2 regions of the Marinobacter adhaerens HP15 genome follow, and region 2 is predicted to be linked to the other one. Evidence: riboswitches for the same ligand, from Rfam matches in the RefSeq annotation. Region 2 holds a riboswitch; the other holds the start of a gene.

Region 1 (7,672 bases), 340 kb from region 2:
GTACAAATCCGGTACCGGCTGGCCCAGCTTTACCCGGCCGATCACACCAGACGCGGTGGTGGAACGTGAGGACAACTCGTTCTTCATGACCCGTACGGAAATCCGCAGCAGCCACGCGGATTCCCACCTTGGCCATGTCTTCAACGATGGCCCTGCGCCAACCGGACTACGCTACTGCATGAACTCCGCGTCTATGGACTTTATCCCGCTGGAGAAGATGGAAGAGGCCGGTTATGGCAAATGGGTTGATGACGTCAGATCAGAGAGCGACGCCTGACTCACAACCACAAATCCGCCACCCGGGTGTCCCGGCTGAAATGGTGCAACACCTGGGCCTGCAGGAGTTCAGCCGTGGCAACCGCATCAATCAGGGCGTTGTGGGCGGCATAGTGAGGCAGCCCATAACGCAGCCGGCTATCAGCCAAGCGAATCGACACGGGCTTCTTCCCCAGCAGTTGTTGCCAGCGTGACGGGTTTCGGTCCGGGTGCAGGTGAGCCTCAATGGCCATGGTATCGATCAACGGAAACCGGATTCCTTCCCCCAGGCGCCATTGCAGGGCAACGTCGAAGAACGATCTCTCGATGTTGCGGTAGTGAACCACGGGGATACGCCCGTTCAGGCAGGCAAACAGATCCTTCAGGATATCGTTCAAATCCGGGGCCTGGTCGATATCACTGTGGGTAATGCCGTGGATAGTAATCGAGGTCTGGTGTAGCGGGAGCTTGGGCCGCACGATCCAGTGGCGGGCTTTGCCCAGCTGGATGCCGTCGAGCGTAAACGGCACCAGACCGATACTGACAATCGAATGTTGATTGGCGTCCAACCCGGTGGTCTCGAAATCGAGCGCGACAAAGGGCACCTCGGATAAGGGCGTCTCCGGCGACACACACCCACTCTCGTAATAGGCTTTAAGAATCGGGGACTTGCTCTGCTCCGCCAGGGCCTTGAATTGCTCGGGCCATGGCAGGCGTGTAACAGAATTCTCGGCCTGCTCCTCACTAGACATTACGGGCCACCCCGGCGTGATACCGGAATTTCAGGAACTTCTGGGCACCGCTGACTACCTGGAACGCATCCTTGAGATGGCTGCGCTCAAACGGTGAAAGGTCTTCGGGCCGTACGTTGTTGTCCGGCTGCCGGTCAGCCTCGATTGCCAGGGCCTGGTGTCGGATACGAACGATGGAGATAAACTCAAGCGCATCCCTCAGGTTGCCCAGATCGTCGTCCAGCAGGAGCTTGGTGTTGCCAATGGCTTTCAGTCGTTCGAACGAGTTCTGTGCACGGGAGCCGCAGGCCAGGGCGTGCACCCGGATCAGATCCGACAGGGGCGCTGTTCCGCGACGTTTCAGGTTGAAGGTCTTCTGGTGCTTGCCATCCTCTTCCAGCACGAAGGTCCGGAAAAAGCCGATCGGCGGCGTGCGGTTCAGGGCGTTGCGCGCCAGCATTGCCAGGAACCGCTGGCTGTTGCTGGCTTTGTCCGCCACCAGTGTCTTTAGCTGTTCGGCAAAGTCGGTCTCGCCGTAGATGCCATCCAGATCAAAGAAAATATTGCTGTTTAACAGAGCCTCGGCTTTCGGATTATCAATCCAGTCGGTGAAGTAGTCCTTCCAGACGCGTAGTGGCTGCCGCCATTTCTGGTTGGTGGCCATGATGTCGCCGGTGCAGTAGGTATAGCCGCACTCCGCAAGGCCATCGCTGACGAATTTCGCCAGCGCCAGGAAGTATTCGTCGTGTTCTTCGGGCACAAAGCTGTCGTCCAGGATCATGGCGTTATCCTGGTCCGTGACCACCAGTTGCTCGTCCCGCGCCATGGAGCCAAGGGCCATAAAGCAGTAGGGCACGGGTGGGGGGCCGAGTTTCTCTTCGCCCAGTGTCAGCAGGCGCTGTGTAAAGCTGCGCCCGATACCGGCCATGGCACTGCCAATCATGTGGGAGTTGGCATCTTCGTTCACCATGCGAACAAAGCTGTCCCGCACATCCAGGCTGATCTTCTTCAGCCCTTTTACATCCTGCTGATGGTAGATGTTGCTGACCAGGTATAGGCTGCTCTGACTCTCGTACTTTACGATGTCAGACAGCGCAATCACGCCGCGAACCTCATCCCGATCCATCACCGGAAGATGGTGCACATTGTTGTGCAGCATGGTGAGCATGGCCTCGAATATGAACATGTTCGAGCGGATGGTGATCAGATCCTCCGACATGATCTCGCTGATCGGAGTTTCCGAGGCCAGGGCTTCGCTAAGGGCCCGGGTGCGCAGGTCCCGGTCGGTAATGATGCCCTTGAGCAGGGGCTTTTCACCTTCCTCGTCCATCAGTAGCAGTGCGGAGACGCCGTTTTCGGTCATGATCCGCGCCGCTTCCTGCAGGCGAACGGTGTGGGGCGCTGATACCGGCTCCCGGGCAATCAACCGGGTAACCTTGGACGTCATCAGCTGGTTGGACTTTTCGCGACGGGAAACGGCGGATCGCAGGCGGCTTCGGTCTTCAATTTCAACGAAATCGGCGAAGTTGTCGTCATTTTCCCAGAGGTACTGGAACGTATCGTAAGGAATCTTGTAAAGCAGGACGTCTTCCAGGGCTTTGGCTGGGAAGCGCACTTTCCGATTCATCAGCAGGCCAAACTGGCCGAAGACTTCGCCCTCGCTGATGCGGTTGTACAGCTCCCCGGTGCGCCGATAGATCTCGACGGCGCCACTGCGCACGTAATACAGCCAGCTGCTCGGGTCACCCAGTTCGAGGATCTGGCTCCCGGCCTTGAAGTACACAATCTCGATGTCGCCAACCACTCTGTCGAGCAGCTCCTCGGCCATCTCGTCAAACGGCGGGTATTGAGCCATGTGATTGCGGATGTCGACCAGCTCGGCCTGCATAAAACTCCCTGTTCTGGCGAAGAATAAGTGATTGTCAGTCATGGAATATAGCAGTGGCAGAGGTCTGCGGCCATGTCGACCTTTGATGGATTTCATTGACCGCTTACCCGGGTGTTGCTAGCCTTGCCACACTTTTTTCAGGTGTCCGTCGCAAAGCGCGACGGGTGAAACGGGAAATCGGTGAGCCTGGTAATGCCAGTGCAAGGCCGATGCTGCCCCCGCAACGGTAAGCAGGACAACGGCAATCTGTGCGCCACTGTGTCGCCACGACATGGGAAGGTGATTGCCCGGGAACCCAGGGTTCCGCCTGCCAGCCCGGAGACCGGCCTGGAAAAACACCCGATGTTGCGGTGGGCAACCTGGGTGGGTGATATGCCGGTTCCGCTCTCCTGACACCTGTCTACCGCCTGCCCTCATTCCCTGTTCCGCAACAAAACCCAGATTCCCGTGCGGGTGCGCGCGGAGTGCGGAGCAAGTTTCATGTTCAGAATTCAAAGCCCTGTTTTACTGGCCGGCCTTTCCCTGGCTGCCTTGCCGTTGGCCGCTTCGGCCCAGTCTGCCCCAGAAACCGATGCCCTTGACCCGATCGTGGTTACCGCGACACTGGGGCCGAAGACCGTTGGAGAGAGTCTGTCTTCGGTTACCGTCATCGACAAAGAGGATATTGATCGGCAACAGCCCGCGGAATTCCGCGACCTGCTGCGCGCGCAGCCGGGGATCAACGTGGTGTCGGACGGCAGCTACGGCAAGACTACCAGCGTATTCCTGCGTGGCGCGGGGAGCTCTGGTACGGTGCTGCTTCTCGATGGTATCCGACTGCGCTCTGCCTCTGCGGGCATCCCTCCCTGGCAGTTTTTGCCTCCGGAATTGATGGAACGGGTTGAACTGGTGCGGGGCGCGAAGAGCTCCCTCTACGGTGCCGATGCGGTGGGCGGTGTCATCCAGGCGTTCACTCTGGAACCGGAGGCCGGACGCCAGGGTTGGGGCGAGCTAAAAGGAGGCTCCCATGAAACCCGCGAGGTTAACGCTGGATTGGCTGGCCGGGAGGGCCGTTCCTCGTTCCTGGCCAGTGGCGTCTATTCGGACACCGATGGCACCAATCTGAGAGATGGCGGTGAAGACAAGGGCTTTCGGAACACCGGCGGCCTGGCGAAGCTGAGCCACAGTTTTGATCTGGGCGGTGGCGCAGGGCTGACCGTGTTCCAGTCTGAAGGCAACACCGAGTTTGAAGGCGGTGATACCGATTTCCTGATCCGTGCCATGGGTCTGCATCTGGAGGCTGTTGCCAGTGACTACTGGCGCACAAGGATCCAGTTCTCGGAAGCCCGCGATGAACAGGATACCTTCGGAGCCAATCCCAGTACTTTCGACACACTGTCTCGCTCAGCGCGCTGGGAAAACACCCTGACGGCCGGTGTTCATGAGCTGGTTCTGGGTACGGAGGTCATGATTGATGAAGTGGATGGCACCAGCAACTTTACAGAAGATAGCCGGACCAACAGCGCAGTCTTTGGGCAGGGCCGTCTGAACTTTGATGCCACCGATCTGATGCTCAGTCTGCGTCTTGATGACAACGAGGCCTACGGGAAAGAGGAGACTGGCGGCGTGGCCTTTGGTCATCAGCTGGACCGCGCCCATCGTTTTCGCCTCAGCTATGCGACCTCGTTCCGGGCGCCAACCTTTAACGATCTTTACCTGACGGTGCCGTTCTACACCGGTAATCCCGACCTCGACGCAGAAGAGGGGCAGATGGTCGAGGCCGGTTTCTCCGGACGATATGACCAATGGTACTGGGATGTTGCCCTCTATCAGAACGATGTGAAGGACCTGATTACCTATGTTTCTGACCCGGCGACGTTTGAGGGCACCATGGAAAATGTCGAAACGGCCAGAATCCGTGGCGTTGAGGTTTCGTCCGGTATTGAGACGGCTGACTGGAATCTGGCGGCAGCGGTAACCTACGCGGATACCGAGAATCGTGATACCGGCGCACGTCTACCACGCCGTGCGGAAAAGAATGTGCGTTTGGATGTCGATCGTCTGTTCTCTCAGTGGTCCGTGGGCGCCAGCTTTATCGCCGAGAGTGACCGCTATAACGATGCAGCGAATACCAGCCTGCTGCCAGGCTATGGCACTGTGGACTTGAGGGCGGCCTGGAACTTCCAGCCTGGCTGGTCGGCATCGTTCAAGGTGGATAACGTATTGGACCGTCGCTATGCCACAAGCATCGGATATGACAGTGCCACCTTCGCGCCTTTCGACTATCTGGCCGCAGGCCGAACCTTCATGGCCTCGGTGCGCTATGATTTCCAGCAGTAAATTCACCGATCTGAGAGGCTCACTCCGTCGATGAGGCGCCCCTGGCTCGCTGCATTGTTTGTGCTGTCTCTGCTTGTGCCCTCGCTGGCACAGGCGGAGAGGCCCTGCGTAAGCGACGCGCTGGACCAGCGTGTATGCCTGGCCGAGCCCGCGCAACGCGTTGTTTCCCTGTCGCCGGGTGCCACCGAGCTGCTGTTCTCCGCAGGGGCCGGTGACAGGCTCGTTGCCGTGAGTGCCTGGAGCGATTATCCCGCAGAAGCTGCGGACTTGCCGCAGGTGGGCGACAGCAATCGCCTGGACCTGGAAGCCATTGTCTCGCTGGCGCCAGACCTGGTGGTGGCCTGGGTGGATGGCAATTCCCGCAGCCAGCTGGAACGCCTGTCAGATCTTGGCATTCACGTTTTCTGGCTTGCTCCGCGGACGTTTGACGACATTGCCGCGGCGGTATCGGATCTGGCGTTGCTGACAGGATTACCGGATCTGGGCAATGAGCGGGCCGAAGCGTTTCGTGCAGATATGGCCGCGCTTGAATCTCAGTATGCCGATGCCAGACCAGTTAAGGTGTTCTACCAGATATGGGATCAGCCACTGATGACCGTGAACCGGGAAGAGCTGATCAGCAAGGCCATAAGCCTGTGCGGCGGCGTTAATGTGTTCGGCGAGTTGCCACGGCTGGTGCCCCGGATCAGTCGGGAGGCGGTTCTGGAAGCCAACCCCGAGGCCATTATTACCGCCGGATCGTCAGACGACAGGCAGTGGCTGGAGGCCTGGCGTGAGTTTCCGGGCCTGGCAGCGGTAGCCGCGGGCAACCTCTTCCTTGAACCACCTGACCTGCTGGCACGCCCGACGCTACGTATGGCAGAGGGTGCCATGCACCTGTGTCAGACCCTGGAGCAGGCCCGTGCCAATCTCTAGCCCTTCCAAGCCCCTCCTGATTCTGCTGCTGGCGGGCTTTCTGGCGGCACTGCTCTCCGTCAGCATTGGCAGTACGTCCATCGGTTTTGGTGACACTCTGAGGGTGATCACCGGCAGTGGCACCGAGTTGCAGCAAACGCTGATTCTGGAGCTGCGCCTGCCTCGCACCCTGAGCGCGTTCGCAACTGGCGGATTGCTGGCCGTGGCCGGAGCACTTATGCAGGTATTGTTGCGAAATCCCCTGGCCGATCCTTATGTGTTGGGGCTTTCTGGTGGCGCGGCAGTGGGTGCGTTATTGGCCATGCTGGCCGGCGCTGCCGGTTTTCTGATATCCGGCTCCGCGTTTGCAGGTGCCATGCTGGCCACCCTGCTGGTGTTTGGTTTGGCTCACGGCAGTGGCAGCTGGACCCCATCGCGGCTGTTGCTTACCGGTGTGGTGGTCGCCGCCGGCTGGGGCGCCATGATTACCCTGATCCTCTCGATGACCCCGGCCAGCCGATTGCCGGGCATGCTGTATTGGTTGATGGGCGATCTTTCCCACGCCGCCACTCCGTGGCCGGGACTGATCATTCTTGTGCTCGTATGCCTGATGGTGTTTCCTCTGGGCCGGGCCCTGAACGTGCTGGCACGGGGCTCCCTGCAGGCGGCGGCGCTGGGCGTTTCGGTGCGGCCACTGGAATGGTCGATCTACCTGATGGCCAGCCTGCTGACCGCAGCCGCCGTCACCATGGCCGGTTCGGTTGGTTTCGTTGGCCTGGTGATACCGCACATGTTGCGGCTGGTGCTGGGCAACGACCAGCGCCTGATTCTGCCGGCCTGCGCACTGGCGGGCGGTACGCTGCTGGTGCTGGCGGATACCCTGGCGCGGGTGGTGATTGCGCCGGAGCAGTTGCCGGTTGGGGTGATCACCGCGCTGATCGGCGTCCCGACCTTCCTGTACCTGCTGTATAGGAGCCGATGATGACACGCCTGGCAACCGAAGCGCTGATTATCGACATTCCGGGCCGCAGCTCAGGCGTTCCCCTGAATCTGGCCATCGAACCGGGACAGGTCTGGGGCGTGCTGGGCCCTAACGGTGTGGGTAAAACCACCTTGCTCCATACTCTCGCAGGATTGCGGGAGCCCAGAAGCGGAAAGCTGCTGCTTGATGGAACGCCGTTGGACGGCATCCGCCGCAAGACCGTATCGCAACGCATGGGCCTGGTATTTCAGGACCGGCAGGATGGATTCCCGGCAACGGCACTGGAAACCGCCCTGATCGGCCGCCACCCCTGGTTATCGCCTTGGCAGATGGAGAGTGGTGATGACCTCGCGATTGCTGAAAGGGCTCTAATAGAGCTGGACGTGATCCACCTGAAAGATCGCCTGGTAAACACCCTCTCCGGCGGTGAACGCCAGCGGGTAGCCATTGCTACCCTCATGACCCAAAGCCCCGAAATCTGGCTCCTGGACGAACCCACCAATCACCTGGATTTACAGCACCAGACCGCCGTTATGAAGCTGCTGCGCCAGCAGGCAGCGTGCGACCGGGGCGTGTTCATGTGCCTCCACGACCTCAACCTGG
Region 2 (7,672 bases):
CGTGGCGGTGGTGAACTACAAGATGCCGCGGCTGCATACCAAAGCCGAGGTGTTGGACAACGCCCGCAACATCGCTGACATGATCAAGGGTATGAAAGTCGGCCTGCCGGGCATGGACCTGGTGGTGTTCCCGGAATACAGCACCATGGGCATCATGTACGACAACGAGGAAATGATGGAAACCGCGGCCACCGTGCCCGGTGACGAAACGGCCATCTTCTCCGCCGCCTGTCGTGAGGCGAACACCTGGGGCGTGTTTTCGCTGACCGGAGAACGACACGAGGATCACCCCAACAAGGCGCCATACAACACCCTGGTTCTGATCAACAACGAGGGTGAGGTCGTCCAGAAATACCGCAAGTGTATCCCCTGGTGTCCGATCGAGGGATGGTATCCGGGTGACACTACCTACGTCACCGAGGGTCCAAAGGGCATGAAGATCAGCCTGATCATCTGCGACGACGGCAACTATCCCGAGATCTGGCGTGATTGCGCCATGAAGGGGGCGGAGTTGATTGTTCGCTGTCAGGGCTACATGTACCCGGCCAAGGAACAGCAGGTGATGATGGCCAAGAGCATGGCCTGGGCCAACAACTGTTACGTTGCGGTGGCCAACGCCGCCGGATTTGACGGCGTGTATTCCTACTTCGGCCACTCCGCGATCATCGGCTTCGATGGCCGTACCCTCGGGGAATGCGGTGAGGAAGACATGGGCATTCAGTATGCCCAGCTGTCCGTAAGCCAGATCCGTGATGCCCGTGCGAACGACCAGTCCCAGAATCACCTGTTCAAGCTGCTGCACCGGGGCTACACCGGAGTGCATGCCTCCGGGGACGGCGACAAGGGCGTGGCCGACTGTCCGTTCGAGTTCTACCGTACCTGGGTGATGGATGCCCAGAAGGCGCAGGAAAATGTGGAGGCCATGACCCGGAAGACGGTAGGTACCGCCGAGTGCCCGGTGGGCGAGCTGCCGTTCGACGGCAAGGAAAAATCCGCAGGGGCCTAAGCCCGGGAGGCGTTCATGCCGTTTATCAACGAACGGCTGGAAGCCAATCGGGAAACCATTGAAAAGAACCGGGCCGCCTCAGGCCCGGTTCGTGCTTCCCGGTTCCGCTTCGAGCCCGAGGCCGTGATGGCCAGACTGCGGGAAAATATCGTCGGCCAGGATGAGGCCCTGGCCGCCATGGAATCCATGCTGGTGCGGGTGAAAGCCGATATCGGCGAGGACAACCGGCCGCTGGCGGTGCACCTGTTCCTGGGTCCTACCGGCGTGGGCAAAACCGAAACCGTGCGCCTCATTGCCGAAGCCATCCACGGCAATCGCGATGGGCTGTGCCGTATCGACATGAACACCCTGGCCCAGGAGCATTACGCCGCAGCCCTGACCGGTGCACCGCCGGGCTACGTGGGCAGCAAGGAGGGCCACAGCCTGTTCGATCTGGACAAGGTACAGGGCTCGTTCAGCAAACCCGGAATTGTGTTGTTTGATGAAATCGAGAAAGCCAGCAAGGAAGTGGTGCGCACGCTGCTGAACGTGCTGGACACCGGTCGGCTGGTGTTTCCCTCCGGTAACCGGGAGATCGACTTCCGCAACACCCTGATCTTCATGACCAGCAACGCCGGTGCGCTGGAGGCGGAGACGCATGAGCAGAGCTACAAGCGGGGCTGGCGCCGCTGGCTCGGTTTATCAGCCGGCAACGGCGAGGCCATTCGCGACACCGCTCTGCGCCGGTATTTCGATCCGGAGTTCCTCAACCGGATTGATCAGATCCTCACCTTCAACCGACTTACCGACAACTGGCTGGAAGCCCTGCTGGACATTGAGCTGGCGGGCCTCAATCGCCGGTTGTCCAAAAAGCACGCCGAGCTGTCGCTGGCGCCTGAGCTGCGAGAAGAGCTGTGCCGTGGCTACGACGCTCGCTATGGCGCCCGGGAACTGCTGCGGGCTTTTCGCCAGCGGCTGGAACCCGCCGTTGCCCGGGCGTTGCTGGCGTATCCGGACTGCCGCCGGTTTGAAGCCGGCCTGCAGGGCAGGACGGTCACGGTGCACCAATACGTCGAATGACGTAGGCACCGGGGGCATTTCGCGAATACCTCACAGGGACGGGATTTCGGATAGTAAAGCCGTTACCTAATCGTGCAAGCCAACACCAAGGAGCGCCCGCTATGGCTGAAACCATTATCAAGATCGATCTGAACAAGTCGGCCTATGAGAACGACAAAATCCACAACCGCTGGCACCCGGATATTCCGCTGGTGGCCACCGTCAAGCCGGGCGACGATTTCATCGTCGAGTGCTATGACTGGACCGGCGGCCAGATCAAGAACGACGACAGCGCCGACGACGTGCGCGATGTTGATCTCAGCCAGGTTCACTTCCTGTCGGGACCGATCGGGGTCGAGGGCGCTGAGCCGGGCGACCTGCTGGAAGTCGACATCCTCGACATCGGCACCTTCGAAGAAAGCCAGTGGGGCTTTAACGGGTTCTTTTCCAAGCAGAACGGCGGTGGCTTCCTGACCGAACACTTCCCGGAGGCCCAGAAATCCATCTGGGACTTCAACGGCATGTTCACCAAATCCCGCCACATTCCCAACGTGGAATTTGCCGGCCTGATTCACCCGGGGCTGATCGGCTGCCTGCCCTCCAAAGAATTGCTGGACACCTGGAACAAGCGTGAGGCCGGACTGGTTGCGACCGATCCGGAGCGTGTGCCGGAACTGGCAACACTGCCCAATGGTGAGACCGCCCATATGGGCCAGATGACCGGTGACGCGGCCAAAGCTGCTGGCGCCGAAGCCGCCCGTACCGTGCCGCCACGGGAACACGGTGGCAACTGTGACATCAAGGATCTGTCCCGTGGCTCCAAGGTGTATTTCCCGGTGTACGTGGACGGGGCCGGCCTCTCCGTAGGCGACCTTCACTTCAGCCAGGGCGACGGTGAAATCACGTTCTGTGGCGCCATCGAAATGGCCGGCTGGATTCACCTGCGGGTAAACCTGATCAAGGACGGCGTGAAGAAGTACGGCATCAAGAATCCGGTGTTCAAGCCCAGCCCGATCAAGCCCCGTTACGACGACTATGTGATCTTTGAAGGCATCTCCGTAGACGAAGACGGCGGCCAGCATTACCTGGACGTGCACGTGGCCTATCGTCAGGCGTGTCTGAACGCCATCGAATACATGACCAAGTTCGGCTACACCAAGGCTCAGGCCTACGCGATTCTGGGTTGTGCGCCGGTGGAAGGCCACATCAGCGGCGTGGTGGATATCCCGAACGCCTGCGCCACGCTCTGGTTGCCGACGGGCATCTTCGACTTCGACATTAACCCGTCCGCCGATGGTCCGCAGAAGAAAGTCAGCGGGGGCATGGACGTACCGCTGTCGAAAGATAAGGAGTAATCGCCATGCCCGTGTATGACTACAAGTGCCGTGAACATGGCCTCTTTCACACACTGGCCACCATGGAGGATGCGGCCAAGCCGGCGCAATGCCCTACCTGTAAGGCAATGTCGCCGCGGGTGATCGTGTTGCCATCCCACATTGCCGCCATGGACCCGGCCAAAAGGGCGGCCGAGGACCGGAACGAGCGGTCCCGGCATGAGCCGGTGTTTTCCACCGCAGACCGAAGGGCGAATGATAAGGAGCACAGTCGCGCCTGCGGCTGCGGCTCCCCGAAACCCGGAAAGTCCATGCTGTTCTACACCGCTGACGGGAAGAAGATGTTTCCCTCCATGCGGCCCTGGATGATCAGCCACTGATTGGCTGAGTTGAAACTGTCACGTGTTTGGCCCCCTCTCCGGGGCCTTTTTTATTGCTTCAGGTTGTCCCTTCCGAATATCGTGTATATAGTGTTTCTATCCTTGGTCAAATACCAGATGTAGTGATCAGTGCGTAACCAACTCGGTCAACGTGTGATCATCTCAGCCATTCTGGTATCGGGAATCCGGTGAGACTCCGGAACTGACGCGCAGCGGTATTGGGGAACAAGCGTGGCATCAAGACACTGGCGAAAGCCGGGAAGTCGCCACACGAGGCCGAATCTATCGATTCACGCCCCTGAGTCCGAAGACCTGCCAGGGATGAAGGAGCCTTACGGCTCCCAACTGCACCTTCGCGACCCAGGGTGAGCAGACCGGTTATGCCCAGCCATTCCCATGGCGAGGTGTGCCCCTGCGTACGCGATGGTGAAAGGAACTCAACGCGTATTCAGGAGAACACTGCATGTCTGCCTCAGCCCTGGCCGAACCCCGGCCAACCTCGCACACGGACACCGAATCCCTTCAGGTCATCAAGCGCAACGGCACGCTTGTGGGCTTCGACCCCTCGAAGATCAGCATCGCCGTAACCAAAGCCTTCCTCGCAGTTGAGGGCGACACCGCCGCCGGTTCCGCGCGTATCAATGACGCGGTACACCGGGTGACCGACCAGGTTATCCAGGCGATTGGCCGTCGCCTGAAGGCCGGTGGCAAGGTGCATATCGAAGACATCCAGGATCAGGTGGAACTGGCCCTGATGCGGGCCGAAGAACAGAAGGTGGCCCGCGCCTACGTCCTGTATCGGGAAGAGCATGCCCGCGAGCGCGCCCGCCATGCGCCGGTTGAGGCGCACCCCCATCTGACGGTGAAAAAGACCAGTGGCGAGATTGCTCCGCTGGATCTGGGCCTGATGAAACTGCAGGTGGAACAGGCCGCCACAGGGCTGGAGGGCATTGACGGTGATTCCCTGGTGGACGATGCCCTGACCAACCTGTACGACGGCATCGCCGAGGAAGACGTGCTGTCGGCCTTGATCATGACGGCCCGCAGCCGGATTGAGCGGGAGCCGGACTACAGCGCGGTCACTGCGCGCCTGCTCCTGGAGCAACTTCGCCTGGAGAATGCCGCTGCCCTTGGCCTGCCTATCAGTCTGCCACTGGCTGAGATTTATCCACAGGCACTGAGCGCCTTTGTCGAGGCTGGAATCCGGTACGAATTGCTGGATGAAGCTCTGGCCGCCTTTGATCTGGAGCGCCTGGGTGCGGCCCTTCAGCCGGAGCGGGATCTGCAGTTTGGCTTCCTGGGTCTGCAAACCCTGTACGACCGTTACTTCCTGCACTGGAACAAGGCCCGCCTGGAATTGCCCCAGGTATTTTTCATGCGCGTTGCCATGGGCCTGGCCCTGCGCGAAGACGACCCGAATGCCCGGGCCATCGAGTTCTACAACCTGTTGTCGTCGTTCGACTACATGGCGTCCACACCCACGTTGTTCAACAGCGGTACCCGCCATTCTCAGCTGTCGTCCTGTTACCTGACGACGGTGGGCGACGATCTTGAAGACATCTACGGGGCCATCCGGGATAACGCCATGCTGTCGAAATGGGCAGGCGGTCTGGGTAACGACTGGACGCCAGTTCGTGCGCTGGGATCCCACATCAAGGGAACCAACGGCCAGAGCCAGGGCGTGGTGCCTTTCTTGAAAGTAGTCAACGACACCGCCGTGGCGGTTAACCAGGGCGGCAAGCGTAAAGGCGCAGTGTGTGCCTACCTGGAAAGCTGGCACCTGGACATCGAGGAGTTCCTGGAGCTGCGCAAGAATACCGGCGACGAACGCCGCCGAACCCACGACATGAATACAGCCAACTGGGTGCCCGATCTGCTGATCGAGCGCATGCGCGAAGACCGTGACTGGACCCTGTTCTCTCCCAGCGATGCGCCGGATCTGCACGACCTGTACGGCAACGCCTTCCGTGAACGCTACGAGCATTACGAAGCCCTGGCAGAGCAGGGCAAAATCAAGCTGTTCAAGAAAATCCCGGCCAAGCAGCTCTGGCGCAAGATGCTCACCGTGCTGTTCGAAACCGGCCACCCCTGGATCACCTTCAAGGACCCGTGCAACCTGCGTTCTCCCCAGCAGCACCGGGGCGTGGTGCACAGCTCTAACCTGTGCACGGAAATCACCCTGAACACCAGTGCCGACGAGATCGCCGTATGCAACCTCGGTTCCGTGAACCTGACGGCCCATATTGCCAACGGCGAGCTGGACGTGCAGCGCCTGGAACAGACGGTAAACACCGCCGTGCGCATGCTCGATAACGTTATCGACATCAACTACTACGCCGTGCCCCAGGCCCGCAATTCCAACCTCAAGCATCGCCCGGTTGGCCTCGGCATCATGGGCTTCCAGGACGCGCTCTATCAACTGGGCCTGCCGTATTCCAGCCCGGAAGCGGTTGAGTTTGCTGACGTTGCCATGGAGCAGCTCAGTTACTTCGCCATCCGTGCTTCCGCCACGCTGGCGGGTGAGCGGGGCGCCTATGAAAGCTACGAGGGTTCTCTCTGGCAGCAGGGCATCCTGCCGATCGACTCCATCAACCTGCTCAAAGAGAACCGCCGGGAAGGGGACCTGTCTGTGAACACCAACGCCCGGCTGGACTGGTCTCCCGTACGCGAACTGATCGCAACAAACGGCATGCGCAACAGCAACGTGATGGCGATCGCCCCGACTGCCACGATTTCCAACATCGTGGGTGTGTCCCAGTCCATCGAGCCGGCGTACCAGAACCTCTTCGTGAAATCGAACCTCTCCGGCGAGTTCACGGTGGTCAATCCGTCGCTGGTCCGAGACCTCAAGGCCGAAGGACTGTGGGACAACGTGATGGTGAACGACCTCAAATACTTCGACGGCAGCGTTCAGCAGATCGACCGCATCCCGAATGAACTGAAAGCGCGATACGCCACCGCCTTTGAGATCGACGCAAGATGGCTGGTGGAGGCCGCGGCCCGGCGCCAGAAATGGCTCGACCAGGCCCAGAGCCTGAACCTGTACATGGCCGAGCCCAGCGGCAAAAAGCTGGATGCCCTTTACCAGCTGGCCTGGGAACGTGGGCTGAAAACCACCTATTACCTGCGCTCCCTGGGAGCTACCGGCGCTGAAAAAACCGCACCGGTTGCCGCGCCCCAACCCCAGGTGTGCAGCATCGACGATCCGGACTGCGAAGCCTGTCAGTAACTGCTCACTTCACGATTTCGAGGCAAAAACATGCTTGATTGGGACGACGAACCAAAAACTGAATCCAGGGCGGCGCATCCCGGCGCCCCGGCACCGGTGAACGTGGACGATAAACGCGTCATCAACGGCGAAACCGACATCAACCAGCTGGCACCGTTCAAGTACCCCTGGGCCTGGGAGTACTTCATGAACGCCAACAAAAACCACTGGACCCCCCTGGACGTGAACATGGCCCAGGACGTTCACGACTACCACCACCGGCTGACTGCGCCGGAAAAACATGTATACGAGAACGTGTTGGCCTACCTCACCACTTCCGACATCCTGGCCATGCGCAACATCGGCCTGGCGGTGATGGAGAAGATGAGCGCGCCGGAGCTGCAGATCTACCAGGCCCGGCAGGTATACGAGGAAGCCATGCATACCTGGGCCTACCAGCACTGCATCGAAACCCTCAACCTGGACCAGAGCGAGATCTACAACCGTTACCGCGTGGTGCCTGCCATCAACGGCAAGATCCAGATCGCCAACCGCCGGCTGGATGCGGCCATGCGGCCAGACATGAACCTGCGCAACAAGGATGACCTGCAGGAATTCATCATGTCTTACCTGTTCTTCGCGGCGGTGTTCGAAGGCACCTGGTTCTACAACGGCTTCAGCCCTATCTTCGCCCTGCAGCGTCGAG

Evidence for each region. Region 2 has a riboswitch for cobalamin ahead of HP15_RS18050 (ribonucleoside-diphosphate reductase subunit alpha). Riboswitches for the same ligand answer to the same signal wherever they lie in the genome.
Region 1: linked by a shared signal. The riboswitch ahead of HP15_RS19510 (TonB-dependent receptor plug domain-containing protein) and the one ahead of HP15_RS18050 (ribonucleoside-diphosphate reductase subunit alpha) in region 2 are both predicted to bind cobalamin.

The regions. Positions count from the first base shown of each region.
Region 1 is NC_017506.1:4,180,223-4,187,894, forward strand. It holds gene msrB (peptide-methionine (R)-S-oxide reductase MsrB) at 1-277, shown strand, start outside; gene HP15_RS19495 (3'-5' exonuclease) at 279-1,007, opposite strand; gene HP15_RS19500 (putative nucleotidyltransferase substrate binding domain-containing protein) at 1,000-2,874, opposite strand; cobalamin riboswitch at 2,997-3,219, shown strand; gene HP15_RS19510 (TonB-dependent receptor plug domain-containing protein) at 3,355-5,193, shown strand; gene HP15_RS19515 (cobalamin-binding protein) at 5,224-6,108, shown strand; gene HP15_RS19520 (FecCD family ABC transporter permease) at 6,095-7,069, shown strand; gene HP15_RS19525 (ABC transporter ATP-binding protein) at 7,069-7,672, shown strand, end outside.
Region 2 is NC_017506.1:3,841,366-3,849,037, reverse strand. It holds gene HP15_RS18070 (aliphatic amidase) at 1-1,006, shown strand, start outside; gene HP15_RS18065 (AAA family ATPase) at 1,022-2,065, shown strand; gene fmdA (formamidase) at 2,167-3,399, shown strand; gene HP15_RS18055 (FmdB family zinc ribbon protein) at 3,405-3,758, shown strand; cobalamin riboswitch at 3,914-4,092, shown strand; gene HP15_RS18050 (ribonucleoside-diphosphate reductase subunit alpha) at 4,222-6,987, shown strand; gene HP15_RS18045 (ribonucleotide-diphosphate reductase subunit beta) at 7,018-7,672, shown strand, end outside.